Regions from separate parts of the Agarivorans sp. D1326 genome, predicted to be linked through region 1. Evidence: predicted binding sites of a transcription regulator. Region 1 holds the regulator's gene; the other holds the start of a gene.
What was found. Region 1 encodes FliA, which starts transcription of late flagellar genes. Its sites were predicted from a motif close to CTAAAGNTNNNNNNNNNNNNGCCGATA; they were not measured.
Positions count from the first base shown of each region.

Region 2: a site for FliA is predicted at 2,112-2,138, ahead of ACYFDN_RS04060 (flagellar protein MotY). Genes of this name have one in related genera too.

Region 1 is NZ_JBTWEN010000001.1:519,475-523,691, forward strand. It holds gene ACYFDN_RS02330 (protein phosphatase CheZ) at 1-681, opposite strand, end outside; gene cheY (chemotaxis response regulator CheY) at 695-1,078, opposite strand; gene ACYFDN_RS02340 (RNA polymerase sigma factor FliA) at 1,206-1,925, opposite strand; gene ACYFDN_RS02345 (MinD/ParA family protein) at 1,918-2,811, opposite strand; gene flhF (flagellar biosynthesis GTPase FlhF) at 2,801-4,217, opposite strand, start outside.
Region 2 is NZ_JBTWEN010000002.1:42,815-47,031, forward strand. It holds gene nth (endonuclease III) at 1-30, shown strand, start outside; gene ACYFDN_RS04055 (2OG-Fe(II) oxygenase) at 242-1,171, shown strand; gene ACYFDN_RS04060 (flagellar protein MotY) at 1,214-2,083, opposite strand; gene rnt (ribonuclease T) at 2,204-2,863, shown strand; gene ACYFDN_RS04070 (Na+/H+ antiporter family protein) at 2,867-4,195, shown strand.

The sequences.
Region 1 (4,217 bases):
CCTTTGCTCTTTATTTAATATTGGCCCTTCGGCTTCGATAGCAGATTTAGTCACTTTTTTATTTTCTACTACTTCGGCATTCTCATTTCCAAACAAGGTAAGCATTTCAACCAGACTTTCTTCCACCTCTTGCACCAAGGTGATTACCTTACGAATCATCTGACCGGTTAAATCTTGGAAATCTTGAGCCATCAATATTTCGGTTAACATGCTACGTAGTTTATCGGCATTTGCTGAAGAACTATTAAGGAAAATATCGATTTGGTGACATAGCGCCTTAAATTGGCCGATTTCAATTCTTCGTTCCATCAAACTTTGCCATATAGGCATGATACTGTTGATTTCGTTAGTTAATTGATCGGCAATTGGAAGGCCAGACTCTACTGCGTCCATGGTTTTATTGGCCGCTTGATCGGTCATCTCTATCACATAGTTTAACCGCTCTTTAGCGTCTGGTATTTCTTGATTAGCTAACTCGTTAATTCGAATATCGAGTTTAAATTCATTTAAAGAGTCATGAAGCTGACGAGTGAGCTGCCCAACCTTATCAAATAGCAGGTTAGCTTTTGGAGCACAAAGCTCACTAACAAGTTGATTCGCCTCGGCGACATTTCCTTCTTCAAGTAGCGCAACCAAAGATTTGGCGTCGGCTAATGAAATAATCGGAGTATCTGTGCTCACGCATCTTCCTTTCTTATTGTAGTCTTTCGAAAATCTTATCTAGCTTCTCTTTTAGCGTGGCTGCAGTGAAAGGTTTAACAATATATCCATTAACGCCGGCTTGAGCAGCTTCGATGATCTGTTCACGTTTTGCTTCGGCAGTTACCATTAAAACAGGTAAGTGAGACAAACTTTCGTCGGCACGAATATTTTTCAATAGGTCGATGCCTTCCATTCCAGGCATGTTCCAATCAGTTACTACAAATTCGAAATCGCCGCCTTTAAGCATAGGTAATGCGGTATTCCCGTCATCGGCTTCATGAGTATTGTTGAAGCCAAGATCTCTAAGTAGGTTTTTAATAATCCTTCTCATCGTTGAAAAATCATCAACAACCAGAATTTTCATATTTTTATCCAAGGTACGTCCCCCAACAGGATGTTTTACAAGCCACTAAATAGGCCAAAAATTTATGTAATATAGATATTATGCCTTAATAAACACAATTTTAGTCCATCTTTTACAAGAAATGTAAGGATGAATTTCTCTATTGTGTCCAATCTCGCATTCGAGTTTTAACTCGAGCAAGCGCTTGACTATGAATTTGACTGACTCGGGACTCGCTTACGCTCAATACTTCACCAATTTCTTTTAGGTTAAGTTCTTCATCATAATAGAGGGACAAAACCAGTGCTTCTCTCTCTGGCAGACCTTTAATACATTCGGCAAGAGATTGTTGAAAGCGTTGATTGGCAAAACCTTCAAAGGGTCGGTTTAGTTCTCGACTTTCTTCACTTGATATGACGTCTTCACTCACACCTAGGTCATCGATACCTAAAATGCGTCCGCAATTTACATCAGACAACATTGAGTGGTACTCACTTAAGCTTACGCCAAGCTTTGCAGCAACCTCGGCGTCTTTTGCGTCACCGTTTTTTTCTTTCTCGACTTCTGCAATTGCGTCACTAATGGCACGGCTGTTTTTATGTACCGAGCGTGGGACCCAATCGCCACGACGAATTTCGTCAAGCATAGAGCCACGAATGCGGATGCCGGCGTAGGTTTCGAAGCTAGCGCCTTTTGAGCCATCAAAGTTACGTGCGGCTTCGATTAAGCCAATCATTCCTGATTGGATCAAGTCATCAACAATCACGCTAGCCGGAAGCCTAGCCATTAGATGATGGGCTATCCGTTTGACCAAGTTTGCATGGCGCTCCACCAAAACATTAGTGTCATTAGCGCTGGCATAAGCGGCAACTTTATTCACTAAGCTGTTCTCTATTTTTACGTTGTCCAAACTCGAGAAGGTTCTCGATGAAAAATTCTAAATGTCCACCTGCTTGTTCAGGAATTGGCCAAGTAGAAGCTTTACTTGCTAATGAGCGAAATGCCAAAGAAGCAGGAGACTTAGGATAGGCTTCTACCACTACTCGTTGCTTTCTTACGGCTAAGCGCACGTTATTGTCATAAGGAATACAAGATACCAATTCGAGTGTAGCATCCAAGAAGCGATCGGTAACTCGAGTAAGCTTAGCAAACAATTCTTGGCCTTCGCGTAAGCTACGCACCATATTTGCTACCACTTTAAATTTGTAGACACCGTGCTGGTTTGAAAGCAGCTTTATGAGTGCATAAGCATCGGTAATAGAGGTTGGCTCATCACACACCACCACTAATATGTCTTGTGACGCCTTGGCAAAGCTTAGAACCATGTCGGAGATGCCCGCTGCGGTATCAACTAGCAACACATCAATAGGTGTTTTCATACTGCTAAAAGCACGAATAAGCCCGGCGTGTTCCGCAGGACTGAGTTCCACCATTGATTGAGTACCAGAAGTAGCAGGTGCAATTAAGATCCCATTGGGCCCTTTAACTAATACTTCATCTAAGGTGCATTCACCGGATAAAACGTGAGAGAGGTTTTTAGTTACACGTAAACCAAGCAGCACATCTACATTTGCAAGGCCTAAGTCGGCATCTAGAACCATTACGCGCTTACCTTGCGCAGCCATGGCTATGCCCATGTTAAGAGTAACGTTAGTTTTACCTACGCCTCCTTTGCCGCCAGTTACAGCGATGACTTTCACATTGTTTTTTTGTTGCATCATTCTTAAGCCGCTAGCTTGGTCAAATTCATTGTCTTTAGAATACATCTGAAACCTTTTGTTGTTCGGTTTCACTAAACCAGAAATGTTGCTGGCTTTGCTTATCGATAACCGATAATGCTTGTTCTATTAATTGGGTAGGCGCAGCTACCGCAATATCTTCAGGCACTTGTTGGCCGTGAGTAACGTAACTTATTGGTAAGGCATGGCGCAAGGTTACATTTAACACTTCGCCTAAAGCCAAACTTTCATCTAATTTGGTAAGTATGGTACCAGCTAAAGGAATTCGCTGAAATTGGTTCACAGTTTCTTCAATTACCCGACGCTGCGCGTTGGCCGACATCACCAAGTAGTTGCGAATGTTCACGCGGCTGTTTTTTACTAGCTTGTCTAATTGTTCGTGTAAGCGAAGATCTCGTTGGCTCATACCTGCGGTATCAATAAGTACCAACTTTTTGTCTTTAAACTGATAAAGCAACTGTGAAAGCTCTTCTTCATCATTGGCGACGCGTACGGCGCAGCCCATAATTTTGCCGTAAGTAGCAAGTTGTTCATGAGCACCAATACGGTAGGTATCTGTAGTAATCATCGCCACACTTTCGGCGCCATGGCGCATTGCAAACTGTGCGGCTAACTTGGCGATGGTGGTAGTTTTTCCTACGCCCGTTGGGCCAAGCAACGCAATAGCTCCACCCTTTAACAAAATCTCATCTTGGCCAACCGGGAGTTGATTGACTAATAGTTCACGTAAATGCTGCCAACCTTCTTGGACACCGAGTTCTTCGGGAATGTATCCAGCTATTTGGTCGGCCATATCTTCATCAAAACCAACTAGCTGCAACTGCTTAATTAACATCGCGCGAACTGGCTCTTGGCGCTCTACTTCCTGCCACATTAACCCAGAGACTTGATGCTCAAGCAACTTGCGCATGGCGGCCATTTCTTTTTTAAGTTCGCCGACTTCGTTGCCAGCAGCTGCTGATGCTGAATGAGCTGGTTGTCCACCAAGTGAAGCGTTGCTTGGTTTGCTGGATAATGAGCCTTGCTGCGCCCAACCTTGTTGTTGAGCTAAAGAGCGTGGAGCTTGAACAGTGCGAGGGCGCTGCTGTTGCTGTTTTTGCTGAGACTGTTGCAAGTTTTCTTGCTGACGCTTTTGATGGCGCTGCATAAAGTTGGTTAGGTTATCTTTCAAACTGGCATTTTCGTCAAAATCATGACTTGGATGCTGTTTTGTTGGCGCTTTTTTGGCTGCGCCAGCATTCATAGACGACAAATTGACGCTATCTTCAGGCAATTCTCTATCGCTTTTAGGTGCAGCCTGTTTAGCGCTAGAAGGTTCAACCGCAGCAACAATTTCGATGCCACCGGTTACCTTTTTGTTAGACATGATAACCGCATCGCTGCCAAGAGTTTCTTTCACTTCGGCTAGTGCGGTTCGCATATCTTTTGCAAAA
Region 2 (4,217 bases), on a different contig from region 1:
TTATGTGAATTTAAAGATAAAATCGATTAAGGAAAGAAGCTAGCTAATAGCTGCTATATATCAGTACCTTAGATAAATTGAGTAAAGCGAGTTTATTGGCATTTACAGCAATGCCAGCTGCGATTCTTAATAAAATGTAAATACTGATTCAATTGAATGCCCATTTATCAAAATAGCGAATCATAATAAGTTTGCTCTTAAGCAATTCGGGAACTCCGCTTGCAAAACCAGGAGAGCATAAATGAACAATGCAGCTGTAAACGTAAGCAGTCAATTAGAACAAGCCCAAGCTTTAACCCTACCCTCTAGACAACAAATGCTTGCACGTTCCCCTTCTGTAAACACCTTCTGGAATAGTAACCAACAACTACTAGTTAGTGCATGGAAAGAGTGGGAAACCTCAAGCAATGGCTCGTTACTTGAGGCTAGTGAAACTCTAATAGATGAAAAACTACAAAGCGCAGTAAACTCAGCTTGGGATGACCCATCAACGGAAAACCTAGTTAAAGATTTGTGGCAAGAAGCAGCCCCAGGTGTATACACCGCACAGTTTTTTAAGCCTGAAAAACTTATTGAATTACGCCACTACCTAGATGGCATAGCTACAGCAGGCATTCCTTTAAAGCCACCTTATGGAATAGTGCTAAATAGGCATGGGGCTATGCTTGACGAACGCTCTGAAGGCTACCTTGCTGCCCCTAGTTTTCAGGCGTTTTACCGCAAACTACTCGATAAGTATATGCGTCCAATCGCTCGCCTGTTGCTCCCTGAAGTATACGGATATGACAGCCAAACATTTGGTTTTTCTATTCAGTGGCAAGCAGGAATGGACACTTCATTAAGGCTTCATACCGACGCTTCATCGGTAACAATGAATATTAATATGAACTTGTCCGATGAAAAATTTACGGGCTCAGAAGTTGATTTTTATGATCCTAATACCGGAAGTATTAAAAGACTTTCTTTCGAACCGGGTACAGCAATGATTCATCGTAGCAACGTTGCGCATGTATCACAAGCAATACGAAGTGGTGAACGTACTAACATGGTGCTTTGGTTATATGGCGACCAAATGCAAACGCCGTATGCCAGCAAGCAACAAAATCCAGTTTCTGCTAGGGAGCGTTGGAGTATACCTTCAGGGGTGCGTGACAGAAGTGCGCTGTTCTAAAGATAAATGAAAAAGGTAGAGCAAGTTGCTCTACCTATGTTTTTATAGCAAGTCTTTGCCTAACGAGATAACCACTCTTCGGTTGCGTTCTCTGCCCATGGTGTTGTCGTTACGGGCAACGTGCCTGCGCTCACCATGTCCGGCTACCTCAATGACACTTTCATCTAACCCGCCAGACTTAAAGTAATCTTTAACCATGTTAGCGCGCTTTTCCGAAAGCTCTTGGTTAATCCACTTACCCCCATAACTGTCGGTGTAGGCATCAACCAACACTACATCTATCTCTGGGTCATGTTTTACGTAATCACCTATAAGTTGCAAACGTTTCTTGGAACGCGGGGTCAACTCATTGCTATTCGATTGATAGGTCAAAACTGTAAAGGCGATGTCGTCAAACGAGTACGGAAGTAAGCGCCCTACACATTTTAAAAAGTCGTTGTATTGGGTTTTAAAGTTGATCGAAGAGATGCCAACAGCTGTTGTATTGTTGCTAGCGTACCAGTCATTAAAGTAAAAAGTAGGTACGTTACCGTCTTCTAACTCACTCAGCATTTGCCACGCAGGCTGGGCATTTACGTAGCCATCAAATTGCTGATAAAAGGATAATTCGCTAATACGCTTAGAACTTGCACCTGGCTTCCATTTCGGCGGAACACTTCGTAATGAGACTTGGTGAGTTTCTGCGGAAATCCTGTACATATCCAAATAGAAATCTAGATTTACGTCTTTTGATGAGCGACTAATGAAACTCGCTACGCCAAAAGAGGGAATGAAATGATCCATTCTACATTCAATAGGCGTTTTATTTGACACAACCCAAGTTGAGTCGTCTAGCGATGCTGAATAATTGCGCACGTTTGCTTGAGCAGACATTGCGCTTAATGCCAAAGGCAGCAATAAGTAATGTTTCATTAGCAGAAATCCTCTCTTCTCCATAAATTATCGGCATCTAAGCGATAATCTTTAAAGCAAATTAGCGATTCTTTGCGGCTTTTGTAATAATGCGCGCTTCTAATATTAGTTACCCACATTATGACCATTACTGAACTCACGACCGAATTAATGTCTAGTCGATTTCGCGGCTACTATCCTGTAGTTATCGACATAGAAACAGCTGGCTTTAACGCTAAAACAGATGCGTTACTAGAAATTGCAGCTTGCTTGCTTAGCTTTAACGAACAAGGCGAACTTTATGTTCTAGAAAGCTTACAGTTTAACGTTGAGCCTTTTGAAGGCGCTAACCTAGAACAAGCCGCTTTAGAGTTTACCGGAATAGATCCTAATAACCCTTTGCGTGGCGCAGTAAGCGAAGACTTTGCGCTAAAAGAGATGTTTAAGCCAATACGTAAGGCATTAAAAGCTCATGGTTGTAACCGGGCTGTAATGGTGGCTCACAATGCTGCCTTTGATATGGGCTTTTTTAACGCAGCAGTAGAGCGTTGTAATATTAAGCGTAATCCTTTCCATCCTTTTGTGAGCTTTGATACTACCAGTATTAGTGCCCTAGCCTTAGGCCAAACTGTTTTAGCCAAGGCATGTAAAGAAGCTGGCTTAGAGTTCAGCAACGAAGAAGCACACTCAGCACTATACGACGCGCAAAAAACAGCAGAGCTGTTTTGCCTGATTGTTAACAAGTGGAAAAACCTAGGCGGTTGGCCCTTACCAAAACCAGATCAAGATGAGAACCAATAATCGATGATTGCTAATCCTGTTGTATTGTCGGTTTGCTTAATGTTGGTACTAAGTCTACTGCGTGTAAATGTAGTATTAGCTTTATCGATAAGTGGAATTATTGGCGGGCTTTTATCCGATTTAAGCTTGACGGAAACTATAGCCGCTTTTGAAGCCGGTTTAGGAGATGGCGCTAATATCGCTTTAAGTTATGCTCTGCTTGGTGCGTTTGCTGTAGCCATTGCCAGAAGCGGCTTAACCGATATGATTGCTAACAAGATTGTACGTTTAGTAAATTTGCATAAAGATCAGCACCTTTCTTTGGTGAAGTGGATGATGCTTGGCGCCATCATATTAATGGCAGTAAGCTCGCAAAACCTAGTTCCAGTACATATTGCCTTTATTCCAATATTAATTCCGCCCTTAATCGCTGTATTCAATCAACTAAACATGGATAGGCGAATCATTGCCTGCTGTATCACTTTTGGTTTAGTCACCACTTATATGTGGCTACCCTATGGCTTTGGCAGCATATTTTTAAACCAACTGTTACATGGCAATATTTTGTCGGCAGGCTTAACGATTGATAAAAGCCAGTTACCCATTGCTATGACAATACCAGCCCTAGGAATGGGGTTAGGTCTACTTACAGCCATATTTTTTTCTTATCGGCAGCCAAGAACTTACCAAACAACGATCAATACTAGTGAAAAACGCACAAGTCAAATACAGACTAGCCCCTTAAAAACCAGTTTGAATATCACCATTATAATCGTTGCCTTAGTGGTAAACGTTTATACTGAGTCGATCATTATGGGCGCTTTAACTGGCTTCCTGCTGCTCACTACCGCGTCAGGCTTAAAGCCCCAGAATAGCCAAGACTTGTTTGTTGAAGGCGTTAAATTAATGGCCTTAATTGGATTCATTATGATTGCAGCAAATGGTTTTGCTGGCGTAATGAAAGCTACTGGTGGTGTACCAGAACTAGTAAATAGTGCTCAAAGTATACTTGGTGATAACAAGGCCTTTGCTGCTGCAATGTTGTTGCTAATGGGATTACTAATTACTATGGGAATAGGTTCGTCATTTTCAACCATTCCCATTATTGCCGCTATATACGTTCCACTCGCTCTCTCGCTAGGTTTCTCCGAGTTAGCAACGGTTGCCTTGGTTGGAACATCTGCGGCGCTTGGAGATGCAGGCTCGCCAGCTTCAGACTCTACACTAGGCCCTACTGCCGGCTTAAATAGCGATGGCCAGCATGACCACATATGGGACACCGTTGTACCTACATTCTTGCACTTCAACCTACCACTGTTGGTTTTTGGTTGGATAGCAGCTATTGTTCTATAGAGCTAACAAACTGTTTTAATTA